Regions from separate parts of the Streptomyces sp. NPDC046876 genome, predicted to be linked through region 2. Evidence: riboswitches for the same ligand, from Rfam matches in the RefSeq annotation. Region 2 holds a riboswitch; each other region holds the start of a gene.

Region 1 (4,502 bases), on a different contig from region 2:
CCGACGCCGCGAACCAGAACGAGAACGAGGGGGCGGAGCAGTGAGCGACACCGCAGCCGTCACGATGACCTTCCACCCGCGGCCGCAGGCCGGCGAGGCCCGGCCGTGGGCCTTCCCGGCCCCCGAGCGCGGCGCGCTGCCCAACGGCATGACCGTGCTGCGCTGCCACCGCCCGGGCCAGCAGGTGGTGGCCGTCGAGGTCAACCTCGCCGCCCCGCTGGACGCCGAGCCCGAGGGCCTGGACGGCGTGGCGACCATCATGGCCCGTGCGCTGTCCGAGGGCACCGACAAGCACTCCGCCGAGGAGTTCGCCGCCGAGCTCGAGCGCTGCGGCGCCACCCTCGACGCCCATGCCGACCACCCCGGCCTGCGGGTCTCCCTGGAGGTCCCGGCCTCCCGGCTGCACAAGGCCCTGGGCCTGGTCGCCGAGGCGCTGCGGGCGCCGGCCTTCGCCGACAGCGAGGTCGACCGCCTGGTGCGCAACCGCCTCGACGAGATCCCGCACGAGCTGGCCAACCCGCAGCGCCGCGCCGCCAAGGAGCTCTCCCGCCAGCTCTTCCCGGCGTCCCTGCGCATGTCCCGCCCGCGCCAGGGCACCGAGGAGACCGTCGCCCGGATCGACTCCGCGGCCGTCCGCGCCTTCTACGAGGCCCACGTGCGCCCCGCCACGGCCACCGCCGTGATCGTCGGCGACCTGACCGGAATCGACCTGGACGCCGTCCTGGCGGACACCCTGGGCGCCTGGACCGGCGACACCGCCGAGGCGCGCCCGGTGCCGCCGGTGACCGCCGACGACACCGGCCGGGTCGTCATCGTGGACCGGCCCGGCGCGGTCCAGACGCAGCTGCTCATCGGCCGGATCGGGCCGGACCGGCACGACAGCGTCTGGGCGGCCCAGGTGCTCGGCACGTACTGCCTGGGCGGCACCCTCACCTCGCGCCTGGACAAGGTGCTGCGCGAGGAGAAGGGCTACACCTACGGCGTGCGCGCGTTCGGCCAGGTGCTGCGCTCCACCGCCGACGGCCGCGGGGCCTCGATGCTCGCCATCAGCGGCTCGGTGGACACCCCCAACACCGGTCCGGCCCTGGACGACCTGTGGAAGGTGCTGCGCACCCTCGCCGAGGGCGGTCTGACGGACGCCGAGCGGGACGTGGCGGTGCAGAACCTGGTCGGGGTGGCCCCGCTGAAGTTCGAGACGGCCGCTGCCGTCGCGGGCACGCTCGCCGACCAGGTCGAGCAGGAGCTGCCGGACGACTACCAGGCCCGGCTGTACGCGCAGTTGGCGGCCACCGGCACCGTGGAGGCGACCACGGCGGTCGTCAAGGCCTTCCCGGTGGACCGCCTGGTCACCGTGCTCGTGGGTGACGCCTCGCAGATCGAGGAGCCGGTGCGCGCGCTGGGGATCGGAGAGGTGACCGTCGTCACCAACTGACCGTCGGTATACGGCGGATGGGCCGGCGAGGTGCTGCCGGCGCACCGGCGGACCGCAGGCGGTCGAAGGGCCCCGATGGCTTGGCCATCGGGGCCCTTTATGTCCAATTGGCGCCAAGGTTGCCCGTATGGGGTGTGGCGTACGCAACAAAAGCGCGCGTCTGTTTGGCGATTGACTGATGATCCGCCTAGCGTCGGGCGTGCTGTCCGTCAGTTTGTACGCGCCGCACCCGCGGCACCGGGCAGCGATCGCCGAGTCCCCGTCAGGCGCGAGCCTGGGGAGCCGGGGACCCACACGTCCCTGGGGTGAATCGGGCCGCCTCGCCAGAGGGGCCCGTAGGAGACCTTCCTGCTCCGAACCCGTCAGCTAACCCGGTAGGCGAGAAGGAAGGAAAGGATCAGCCCCTCCATGGCCTTTGGCAGTCGTGCCGCCGGCAAGCACCGTGGTTCCAGCCGTCTGAGCCGCAAGACCGCCGGTTACGCCGGCGTCGCCGCCCTCGCAACGACCGGTGTCGTGGGCACCCTCGCCGCCCCGGCGTTCGCCGCGACGGACCACAAGGGCCCCTCCATGGAGGACACCGGCCTGAACGCGGTCGTCACCGCCGAGGACCTCCAGGGCCAGATCGAGGCCCAGGCCGAAGCCCAGCGCAACGCCGCGGAGGCTGCCGCCCTCAAGGCCAAGGCCGAGGCCGACGCCGCCGCCCGGGCCGCCGAGGCCAAGCAGAAGGCCGAGGAGAAGGCGAAGGCCGAGCGCGAGGCCGCCGAGCGTGCCGCCCGCGAGGAGGAGCGCAAGCGCCTCAACACCTTCGTCTCGCCGCTCGACGACAGCTACATCAGCACCCAGTACCACGCCGGCGGCGGCATGTGGTCCTCCGGCAGCCACACCGGCATCGACTTCCACGCGGCCTCCGGCACCTCGGTCCACGCGGTCGGCGCCGGCACCGTGGTCGAGGCCGGCTGGGGCGGCGCGTACGGCAACAACGTCGTCATCCGCCACAACGACGGCACGTACACCCAGTACGGCCACATGTCCTCGCTGAGCGTCTCCGTCGGCGAGACGGTCACCCCGGGCCAGCAGATCGGCCTGTCGGGCTCCACCGGCAACTCCAGCGGCCCGCACCTGCACTTCGAGGCCCGCACGGGCGCCACGTACGGCTCGGACATCGACCCCGTCTCGTACCTGCGCAGCCACGGCGTCGACCTCTGACCGACGCGCCGTCGGGCGGCGCCGCCGCACCGCTTCGCACAGGACCCCGGCTCACCGAGCCGGGGTCCTCGCGTTGTGCCTGCAAAGGCCGGCCGATTTCCGCCTGCGCTCGGAAAATTCGGCGCATTGCAATAGAGTCTCGGTACGATCCCGGTACGGCGGCGGCAAAGGCGCCCGGCAGCCGGAAAAGGCGGAGAAATGGGCGGAGGTCCGGTCTTGCGTATTCCCGCGCACGCGGTATGCACTGCAATCCGCGACGACATCGTCTCCGGGGCATTCGAACCGGGCGGCCGGCTGACCGAGGAGGTGCTGGCCCGACGCTACGGCGTCTCCCGCGTCCCCGTGCGCGAGGCGCTGCGCACCCTGGAGTCCGAGGGGTTCGTGACCACCCGCCGGCATGCGGGCGCCTGCGTCGCGGAGCCGACCGAGCAGGAGGCCGCCGACCTGCTGGAGCTGCGGATGCTGTTGGAGCCGCTGGCCGCGGCCCGGGCCGCCCGGCGCCGCACCGAGGCCCACCTGAAGGTGCTGCGCGGGCTGGTCAGGCTGGGCCAGGAGCGGGCTCGCCAGGGCCAAAGCGAGGATCTGCGGGCCCTGGGGAGCTGGTTCCACGAGACGCTGGCGCAGGCCTCCGGCAGCCCCGGGCTGATCGCGCTCCTCACCCAGATGCGGCACAAGGTCGCGTGGATGTACGTCGTGCAGGCGCCGCAGCGGCCCGTGGAGTGCTGGGCGGAGCACGGGGCGATCGTGGACGCGGTGGCGCGCGGCGACGCCGAGCGGGCGCGGGCCCTGACGGCGGTGCACGCGGACGGGACGTCCGGCGCGTACCGGCTGCGCGTGAGGTCTTCGCAACGTGCCGTAAACATGGCGAGCGGCTCCCATTAACAAGGCCCGCGTATGAATGGGGAGAGGGTAAAAGGCCGCCGTATTTCCGTGCGCCCTTTTCTGTGCGCCTTCTTCGGTGCGCCTTCTTCTGTGAGTCTTCTTCCGTGAGTCTTTCTCCGGACGCCTTTTCCGTGCCCTGATGTGAGGGGAAACAGCAGGAGCCGCGGCCGCCGGGAATTCCGGTGGTCGCGGCTCCTGCCGTTCTCGCGCCGCCCGCGCGACGGGCGAACCCGAAGGGTCAGACGGTCTCGGGAAGCTCCTCGAGGCCCTCGGCGACCAGCTTCGCCAGGCGGTCCAGCGCCACCTCGGCGCCCTCGGCGTCGGACGACAGGATGATCTCCTCGCCGCCCTGGGCGCCCAGGCCCAGCACCGCGAGCATGGACGCGGCGTTGACGGGGGTGCCGTCAGCCTTCGCGATGGTCACCGGGACCCCGGAAGCGGTCGTCGCGCGGACGAAGATCGAGGCGGGACGAGCGTGCAGGCCCTCGGCCCAGCCGACGTTGACGCGGCGCTCTGCCATGGTGATGCCCTTCAGGTTCTTATGGTTGTCTAGACCACTATCCCACAAGGTCCCGAGTGCTCCGGCCGGCCTCCCGACCGGATCCCCGAGGTGCGAACCACCCCAGCTTGCACCGGTTCACCCCGGCTTGCCGCGTCCGCCGCGCAGGAGCTCCCGGGCCCCCTCTGGCCTTAAGATCGCCGCATGACCACCGCGTCGGACCCCGCGTACCCGGCCCACTGGGAGGCCGACGTCGTCCTGCGCGACGGCGGCACCGCCCGCATCAGGCCCATCACCACCGAGGACGCCGGCCGGCTGGTCAGCTTCTACGAGCAGGTCTCCGACGAGTCGAAGTACTACCGCTTCTTCGCCCCCCACCCCCGGCTCTCCGACCGCGACGTCCACCGCTTCACGCACCACGACTACGTCGACCGCGTCGGCCTCGCCGCGACCGTCGGCGAGGAGTTCATCGGCACCGTCCGC
Region 2 (4,502 bases):
GCAGGAGCTGACCGACCACCTCATCGACGGGTTCGCCGGGCGGGGCGAGGCGGACCTCATCCACGAGTTCGCCTTTCCGCTCCCCATCTACGCCATCTGCGAGATGCTCGGCGTACCGCGCGAGGACCAGGACGACTTCCGCGACTGGGCCGGGATGATGATCCGGCACGGCGGCGGCCCGCGCGGCGGAGTGGCCCGTTCCGTCAAGCAGATGCGGACGTACCTCGGTGAACTCATCCACCGCAAAAGGGATGATCTGGGCAATGATCTGATCTCGGACCTGATCCGGGCGAGCGACCACGGCGACCACCTCACCGAGGCCGAGGCCACCGCCATGGCGTTCATCCTGCTCTTCGCGGGTTTCGAGACCACCGTGAACCTCATCGGCAACGGCGTCCACTCCCTCTTCATGAACCCCGGGCAGCGCGCGCGGCTCCAGGACTCCCTCGCCGCCGGCGAGCGCGGGCTGCTGCAGACCGGAGTGGAGGAGCTGCTGCGCTACGACGGCCCGGTCGAGCTCGCCACCTGGCGCTTCGCCACCCGGCCGCTGACGCTCGGCGGGCAGGACATCGCGGTCGGGGACCCGGTGCTGGTGGTCCTCGCCGCCGCCGACCGGGACCCGGAGCGGTTCGCCGACCCCGACACCCTGGACCTCTCGCGCGCCGACAACCAGCACCTCGGCTACGGCCACGGGATCCACTACTGCCTGGGCGCTCCGCTCGCCCGACTCGAAGGACAGACGGCGCTTGCGACTTTGCTGACGCGTCTGCCGGATCTGGAACTCGCCGTTCCGTCAACTGACCTGCGGTGGCGCGGAGGTCTGATCATGCGTGGCCTGCGCACGCTTCCCGTGCGCTTCACACCCCGAAACAACTGAACGTTTTCTGAGACAAAGTCAACTGCTTGCTCAACTTGTGACAATCGTTCGAAGGCCGCTAGGTTCTGCCGTTACCCAGCCGTTATGCGAAAGGTGCAGCACATGCGTTCCGGGAACGGCCGCCACAGACGCCCCCGCCAGGTACCCGCGATTGTCGTCACCGCCGGAGTCACGGGCTCCGCACTGGCCCTGCCACTGCTCGCCGCCACCGGCGCGAGCGCGGCCGACGCCTCGACGTGGGACAAGGTCGCCGAGTGCGAGAGCGGAGGCACCTGGAGCGCCAACACCGGCAGCGGTGCGTACGGCGGGCTGGCCTTCACCCAGGAGCAGTGGCAGAACGCGGGCGGCCTGGAGTTCGCCGAGCGGCCCGACCTCGCCAGCCGGTCCCAGCAGATCGCCGTCGCCGAACGCGTGCTCGGCGCCCAGGGCCCCGAGGCCTGGCAGAACTGCGCGACCTCGGCCGGGCTGACCAAGGACGCCCCCGCGGCGGACGTGGACCCGGGCGCCACCGGCAAGCACCGCGCCGTCGGCGCCACCCCGAGCCGCCCGGACGACAAGGTCCCGGCCGGCCGCAACGGCGAGCGGGCCACCGACTTCGGCGCCCCGACGCCCGGACCCACCTTCACCATCCCGGCCGCGCCGCAGGCACCCGTCAGCGGCCTGCCCGTCATGCCCGACCCGGACCTGCCGTCCCAGACGCCGCTGCCGGGCACCCCGAGCACCGACCCGGGCGCCCCGACGGCCCCGACGGCGCCCACCGCGCCCGGTACGGCGCCCACCGCCCCGGTGAACCCGGCTGACCCCACCGCCCCGGTGAACCCGGCCGCCCCGGGGGCGCCCACCGCCCCGTCCGCCCCGTCGGCCGCGCCCACCCCGGGCGCCTCCACCGACCCGGCCGCCATACCGGACACCACTGCCACCGGCAAGCACCGTGGTGCCCCCGCCGCGGAGGGCGCGGCCCCCGCCTACACCGTGAAGGAGGGCGACAGCCTCGCCACCATCGCGGACGCCAAGGGGGTCAAGGGCGGCTGGAGCGCCCTGTACCACGCCAACGAGCAGGTCATCGGCGGTGACGCCAACCTGATCAAGCCGGGTCAGAACCTGGATCTAAGCCAGAAATAACGGCACTTCGGACACCCGGAAGGCCTTGAATGTCCGGTTCGTTCAAATGAGACATGTGTCTCTTCCGGTCAACTGGCGTGTCCTGTCCGTAACCTTGGGCAAACCCCGCCCTCACCTGCGCAAACACCCTTGCGGGGAGCGCAAGTAGGGGCCGTCCCCCGCCGAAGTTCCTCGTTGAACATCGGCGGGGGACCTGTCTACCTTCTGAATCGCCCGCCACCGCGGGCCCCTTCGACCGCATCGCCGAATCCTGCCGGCGGCCGGGGGGAACACACGTCGCGTCAAGCGCCGAAGGCAGGAGCGGGGGAACCAACGAAGGCGCCGGGAAGGCCCGTCGGAAGACGGTCACGAACGGCTAGGGGTGAAGACGCGCCACGTGCGCGGCCGGGCAACTCATCCGCCCGAACCCGACAGCTCACCTCGCAGGCGTCGGTGAGGAGAAATCCATGCTGCGTTCCGGCAAGGGCAAGCACCGTCGCGCCACCGCCATCGAGCGGACCACCCGCATCGTCACGCTCGCCGGCGTCGCCGGTGTCGCCGTCGCCGCCCCGCTGATGACCGCGGGCTCCGCGTCCGCCGCCACCGCCTCCGAGTGGGACCGCGTCGCGGCGTGCGAGTCCGGCGGCAACTGGTCCATCAACACGGGCAACGGCTACTACGGCGGCCTGCAGTTCTCGGCCTCCACCTGGGCCGCGTACGGCGGCAAGGCCTATGCCGCGCAGGCCAACCAGGCCTCCAAGTCGCAGCAGATAGCCATCGCCGAGAAGGTCCTCAAGGGCCAGGGCAAGGGCGCCTGGCCGGTCTGCGGCAAGGGCCTGTCGAACTCCTCGTACTCCGGCGGCGGCTCGAGCGACACCCCGAAGCAGACGCCGAAGACCGAGACGAAGAAGACCGAGACCAAGAAGACCGAGACGCCGAAGGCACAGCCGAAGAAGGAGACGCCGCGCGCCGAGGCGCCGGTGACCCGCTCCGAGCGCGGCGACTCCTCGGTCATCAAGACCGGCAACGGCTCCTACGAGGTCAAGTCCGGCGACACCCTGGGCTCCATCGCCGAGGCCAACGGCGTCAAGGGCGGCTGGGAGAAGCTGTTCGAGCTGAACAAGGACATCGTCTCGGACGCCGACCTGATCTACCCGGGCCAGATGCTGAAGCTCAGCTGAATTCCCCGGCAACACTCGCGCGTGCCGTGACCGCACGCGCACACCCCACCGCCCGGCGCGTACCCCCCACGCGCCGGGCGGCGGTGCGTCCGCCCGCGCAGCACCCGTACGGCAGGTGACCGGTGGCGGCAGACGGCGGTCGACAGGGGACCGACAGAGCCCAACAGAGCCCAACAGAGCCCGACAGGGCCCGACAGTCCCGGAATCAAGGGCCCTATGTCCCGGAAGCGGGGTATTCGGGCCCTTTTTCGTCCCAGGACGCGGGCGGTCGGCTGGCCGACTGCCCGGAGCCGGTTAGGCTCTAGGCGGCAAGGCCATCCCACGGCCGTACCCGCCACCGCACACCCAGCGTCACATCCCAGAAGGAGATGCTCGTGCCGTCCATCGACGTCGTCGTAGCCCGGGAAATCCTGGACTCCCGAGGCAACCCCACGGTCGAGGTCGAGGTGGGCCTCGACGACGGCAGCACCGGCCGTGCTGCCGTTCCGTCCGGCGCCTCCACCGGTGCCTTCGAGGCCATTGAGCTCCGCGACGGCGACCCCAACCGCTACATGGGCAAGGGCGTGGAGAAGGCCGTCCTCGCGGTCATCGAGCAGATCGGCCCGGAGCTCGTCGGCTACGACGCCACCGAGCAGCGCCTGATCGACCAGGCCATGTTCGACCTGGACGCCACCGACAACAAGGGCTCGCTCGGCGCCAACGCCATCCTCGGCGTCTCCCTGGCCGTGGCGCACGCCGCCTCCGAGGCCTCGGACCTGCCGCTCTTCCGCTACCTCGGCGGCCCGAACGCGCACCTGCTGCCCGTTCCGATGATGAACATCCTCAACGGCGGCTCGCACGCCGACTCCAACGTGGACATCCAGGAGTTCATGATCGCGCCGATCGGCGCGGAGTCCTTCTCCGAGGCCCTGCGCTGGGGCACCGAGGTCTACCACACCCTCAAGTCCGTGCTGAAGGGCAAGGGCCTGTCCACCGGTCTGGGCGACGAGGGCGGCTTCGCCCCGAACCTCGGCTCCAACCGCGAGGCGCTGGACCTCATCCTCGAGGCCATCAAGCAGGCCGGCTACACCCCGGGCAAGGACATCGCGCTCGCGCTCGACGTCGCCGCGTCCGAGTTCTACAAGGACGGCAAGTACAACTTCGAGGGCCAGGCCCGCTCCGCCGCCGAGATGACCGAGTACTACGAGGAGCTCGTCTCCGCGTACCCGCTGGTCTCCATCGAGGACCCGCTGTTCGAGGACGACTGGGCCGGCTGGAAGGTCATCACCGAGAAGCTCGGCGCCAAGGTCCAGCTCGTCGGTGACGACCTGTTCGTCACCAACCCCGAGCGCCTGGCCCGCGGC
Region 3 (4,502 bases), on a different contig from region 2:
GATCTCGGCGAGCACGCTGGAGTGCCCCATCCAGGTCAGGCGCAATCCGCTGACCGGCGGCTTCGCGAGCTCGGCGAGGGTGGTCGGGTAGACGGGTACGGGCGCGACGGGGCTGCGCCGGATCCGCTGCTCCTTGTGGAAGTAGATCTTGGCGAACTCCAGCATGGAGCCGGAAGGCCTGGTCCGGGCCCCCACCGGGTTCTGGAACACGCCGTCGGCGAAGTTCGGCGAGCGCCGGATGCGCTCCAGCCGTGCGCCGGACGGATCCGCGCCGAAGGCTTCGGGGCGCAGGGCGCGCAGCCGGGGACGCAGGGGAAGGGAGCCGGTCAAGGCGCCTCCTGGGAGGTGGGGCGGACGGGAGCAGGCCGGGATCAGACCCCGGCCCGCCACCATCCCAACGCCTCGCGGCCCCGAAGGATTCCGCAACGGACTCCGCAACGGACTCTGCAACGGATTCCGCAACGCCCCCTCCACTCCGCTCCGGTCCGGCCGCGGCCCACGCGAGCGGCCTACAGCGGCAGCAGGTCGGGCCGCTTCGCCTCGACGTGGTCCCCGGAGGACTCCCCGCGCAGCCGGCGCCCGATCCACGGCACCAGGTGCTCGCGGGCCCACTGGATGTTGTCGCGGGTCACGTCCACCGAGCCGCGCGGCTGCTGCGGCGGCCACGGCTGGTCGGGGTCGGCCGGCACCCCGAGCCCGAGCACCTGGGCGGCGCGCAGGGCGACCCGGGTGTGGCCCTCGGGCGACAGGTGGAGCCGGTCGTCGTCCCAAGCCCGCCGGTCCTGTACGGACTTCAGCGACCAGAGGTCGAGGACCGGGCAGTCGTAGCGGTCGGCGATGGCACGCACGTGCGCGCTGTACGTCGCGACCTTGCCCCGCAGGTGCTTGAGGACGGGCACGCCACGGGTGTCGAACCCAGTGGTGATCATGACCTGGCCGACGGAGCCGGCGAGGTCGGCCACGGCCGCCTCGAACCGCTCCGCCACGGCGTCCGGGTCGCTGCCGGGCCGGATGATGTCGTTGCCGCCCGCGCAGAAGGTCACGAGGTCCGGGGCGAGCTCCTTGGCCCGCGGGACCTGTTCGGCCACGATCTGGTCGAGCAGGCGCCCCCGCACCGCGAGGTTCGCGTACCGGAACTCGCCCTCCGGGCGCTGGTCGGCCAGGAGTACGGCCAGGCGGTCCGCCCAGCCGACGAAGCTCCCCTCGGGTCCCGGGTCCCCCACGCCCTCGGTGAAGCTGTCCCCGATCGCCGCGTACGAGCCGATGGTCCTGTTCGTCTTCTTCGTCGTCTCTATCGTCGTCGTCGCTGCCACGGGACCATATCCTTCACCGCGGCGCGTGACCTACGCCACCGTAGGAAGGGGTTGACGGACCGTGATCTTTACCACCGGGCGGGTGCGGAATTACAGCGCGTGAGGCCGGGGCCCCCCTCGGGTCCCGGCCTCACGCGGGTCTTCACACCGCCGCCGCCGCGACGGCGGCGACGGCGGCAACGGCGGCAACGGCCGTCAGATGCTGACGCCCTTCGAGCGGAGGTAGGCCAGCGGGTCGATGTCCGAGCCGTACGAGGGGCCCGTGCGGACCTCGAAGTGCAGGTGCGGGCCGGTGGAGTTGCCCGTGGAGCCGGAGAGGCCGATCCGCTGGCCGGCGGTGACGGCCTGGCCCACGGAGACGGACAGCTGGGACAGGTGGCCGTACTGGGAGTACTTGCCGTCCGCGTGCCGGATGACGACCTCGTTGCCGTACGCCCCGCCCCAGCCGGCCGAGACGACGGTGCCCGCGCCGACCGCCTTGACGGTGGTCCCGGTGCTCGCGATGAAGTCGACACCGGTGTGGTAGCCGCTGGACCACATGGCGCCGGGGGTCTTGTACTGGGTGGAGATCCCGCCGCCGACGGGGGCGACGAAGGCAGCGGCGACCGGGGCGGCCTCCGGGGCCTTCGCCACGGCAGGGGCGCCCTGGTCGGCGGCCGGCGCCGGGGACTTCTTCTTCGGCGCGGCCTGCGGCGCGACCTGCGGCGCAGCCTTCGGTGCCGCCTGCGGCGCGGCGGCGGGCTTCCCGGCCGGGGCTCCGGCGGGTTCCCCGGCCGCAGTGGCTTCGCCCTCCGCACCGAGGGTCAGCTTCAGGCCGGGGTGGATCAGCGACGGGTCGGTGCCGACGGCCTCGCGGTTGTCGGCGTACAGCCGCTCCCAGCCGCCCGGCAGGTGGCGGTCGGCGGCGATGGTGGAGAGGCAGTCGCCCGGCACGACCGTGTAGACGGACGGCGCCGCCCGGTCGGCGGCCTGGACGGCGGCGGCCGGCTGGGCCTGGAGCGACACCGGAACCCGCGGGGCGACCACGGGGGCGGCGGACGGGGCGGCGGCGTGGGCGCCGGCGGCGCCGATCAGCGGCAGCGCGAGGGCGGCGCCGCCGGTGCCGGCGAAGGCGAAGCCACGGGCTGTCGAGCGGGACTTGGGACGGCGGTGCTTGCCCTGAGCCGGCATGGCGCATTCCTCTCCGTCGCCTGCGAGGTGAGCTGTCGGGTTCGGACTGGAGATGTCCGGCCGAACACGGACCGAACGGAACGTGTACGGCTTCACCCCGAGCCGCTCCTCAAGGAAAAGATCCAAAAAGAAGCAGCGGCCTACCTGGTTCCCCCGCTCCTGCCGCACATGAATGGTCGGGTTGCGGTTTTCCGGACGGCGGCAGGATTAGGCGGTCCATCCGGATCGATCGCGAAGGTAATCCAGTACGGCATCACGGAACAAGCCATGAATTCCTGACGGATTCACAGAAGCGGGATTCCGGGGTAATTTCCGGTCACCCTCCGTCCATTCCGCACCGCCAACGGCCTTTCGCGCCGGGCCATTCGGGATCGACGATCAGGCACTCACGGTCACCGTATGATCTGGCTCACGCCGGTTGTGCCCGATCTGGCCACCGACGGCGGCAAGTTGACCCCAAGCAGTGCAATTCGGACACTACGACACACCACGACGCACCTCGACCCACCACGACAACGCCGGAGGAGTTCCCGTGACCCAGCAGATACCCCCGCCCCCGTCGGCGGACCGGATACCGGAGCCCGAACTGTCCGGAGTGCGCAACTTCCGCGACGTGGGCGGCCTGCCGACCGCGGACGGGCGAAGGGTCAGGCCGGGACGACTGTTCCGAAGCGGACATCTCGCACATGCCACCGAAACCGATGCAGAATTCCTCGCATCGCTCGGCCTCCACACCGTCTTCGACTTCCGCAACCACGCCGACCAGGTCCTGGAGGGCCCCGACGTCGAGCTGCCGGGCGTGCGCAACGTGAACATCCCGCTGTCCGACCCGGCCGACGGCAAGGAATTCTGGAAGATGGTCCGCGACGGCGACGTCGAGCAGCTCCGCGGGATCCTCGGCGACGGCAAGGCCGCCGCCCGGATGACGAACTCGTACCGCGCGATCGTCCTGGACCGCACCGCCGAGCACAGCCGGGTCCTGCACGCCCTCGCCGAGGACAGCGTCCCGGCGCTCATGCACTGCGCGGCCGGGAAGGACCGGGCCGGCCTGGCGATCGCCGTCACCCTGCTCGCCCTCGGGGTGGAGCGCGAGGCCATCACGGCGGACTACCTGGAGTCGAACGCCCCGCACCGCCGCTACCGCGTGCGCCGCGGCAGCGATGCGCCCGAGGCCCGCTCCCCCGAGGTCATGGAGCTGCTCGCCCCGCTCTTCGACGCCCGCGCCGCCTACCTCGACGCCGCCTTCGCCGCCATCGAAGAGCGCTGGGGCGGCGTCGAGCGCTATCTCGCCGAGGGCCTCCGCCTCGCTCCCGAGACCCTCGCCCGGCTGCGCGAGCAGCTCGTCCACTAGCAGCGCCGCCCCCTCGGCGGAATGGATCCGGCCCGGACCCGGTTGGCCCTTTCGGCAAGATCATCCGACGAGGGAGCCGAAGTGACCCGCACCGCTTTCACCCTGCCCGTCAACGGAGCCGACGGCACGGCCGAGCCCCGCCTCACCCGCGAGGACGTCTGGGCCGGCCTGGTGGCCAAGGCCGCCGACCCGCTGCCGTACATCCCCGCCATCACCGAGTGCACCGTGCTCTCCAGCGGGCCGCAGGGCCTGGTCCGGGAGATCGTGCTCGACGGCGACCGGTTCGTCGAGGACATCGTCTTCGACACCGGCCGCCGGGTGGCCTTCCACCGCTCCGACGACCGCGCCGTGTGGACGATCACCAACGACATCGACGAGGACGAGCGCGGCGGGCTCCTGCTCACCTTCGGCGGCGAGTACGCCGGGGAGCTCGGGCCGGAGGAGGCCGAGCGCCGGGAGGCGGCCCTGGCCGAGGCCGTCGCCCACACCCTGGACGTGATCCGCCGGGCCAAGGCGGCCTGACCGCCCGGCCCGGCCCGGCCGCAGGCCGTCAGCCGCCGCCGACGGCCTGCTTGACCAGGGTCCTGCCGAAGTCCCACATGAGTCCGCCGCCGCCGTGGGCCTCGTCCATGACCGCGCGGAAGGCCACCACGAAACGGTCGATGTCG

What was found. A riboswitch is a leader RNA that binds a small molecule or an ion and turns the genes downstream of it on or off. The one in region 2 is predicted to bind cyclic di-AMP.
Positions count from the first base shown of each region.
Region 1: another riboswitch for cyclic di-AMP. It lies ahead of ABZ924_RS06095 (M23 family metallopeptidase); the one in region 2 lies ahead of ABZ924_RS04840 (transglycosylase family protein).
Region 3: another riboswitch for cyclic di-AMP. It lies ahead of ABZ924_RS36755 (LysM peptidoglycan-binding domain-containing M23 family metallopeptidase); the one in region 2 lies ahead of ABZ924_RS04840 (transglycosylase family protein).

Region 1 is NZ_JBEYXK010000006.1:111,184-115,685, reverse strand. Features, by position in the region: gene ABZ924_RS06105 (pitrilysin family protein) at 1-44, shown strand, start outside; gene ABZ924_RS06100 (pitrilysin family protein) at 65-1,432, shown strand; cyclic di-AMP (ydaO/yuaA leader) riboswitch at 1,672-1,827, shown strand; gene ABZ924_RS06095 (M23 family metallopeptidase) at 1,841-2,638, shown strand; gene ABZ924_RS06090 (GntR family transcriptional regulator) at 2,855-3,520, shown strand; gene ABZ924_RS06085 (HPr family phosphocarrier protein) at 3,759-4,040, opposite strand; partial or broken gene ABZ924_RS06080 (GNAT family N-acetyltransferase) at 4,224-4,502, shown strand, end outside.
Region 2 is NZ_JBEYXK010000005.1:22,726-27,227, reverse strand. Features, by position in the region: gene ABZ924_RS04850 (cytochrome P450) at 1-877, shown strand, start outside; gene ABZ924_RS04845 (transglycosylase family protein) at 980-1,999, shown strand; cyclic di-AMP (ydaO/yuaA leader) riboswitch at 2,276-2,443, shown strand; gene ABZ924_RS04840 (transglycosylase family protein) at 2,446-3,159, shown strand; gene eno (phosphopyruvate hydratase) at 3,528-4,502, shown strand, end outside.
Region 3 is NZ_JBEYXK010000158.1:5,575-10,076, reverse strand. Features, by position in the region: gene ABZ924_RS36765 (MBL fold metallo-hydrolase) at 1-330, opposite strand, end outside; gene ABZ924_RS36760 (SGNH/GDSL hydrolase family protein) at 510-1,313, opposite strand; gene ABZ924_RS36755 (LysM peptidoglycan-binding domain-containing M23 family metallopeptidase) at 1,509-2,483, opposite strand; cyclic di-AMP (ydaO/yuaA leader) riboswitch at 2,488-2,672, opposite strand; gene ABZ924_RS36750 (tyrosine-protein phosphatase) at 3,016-3,834, shown strand; gene ABZ924_RS36745 (SRPBCC family protein) at 3,916-4,356, shown strand; gene ABZ924_RS36740 (aspartate aminotransferase family protein) at 4,385-4,502, opposite strand, start outside.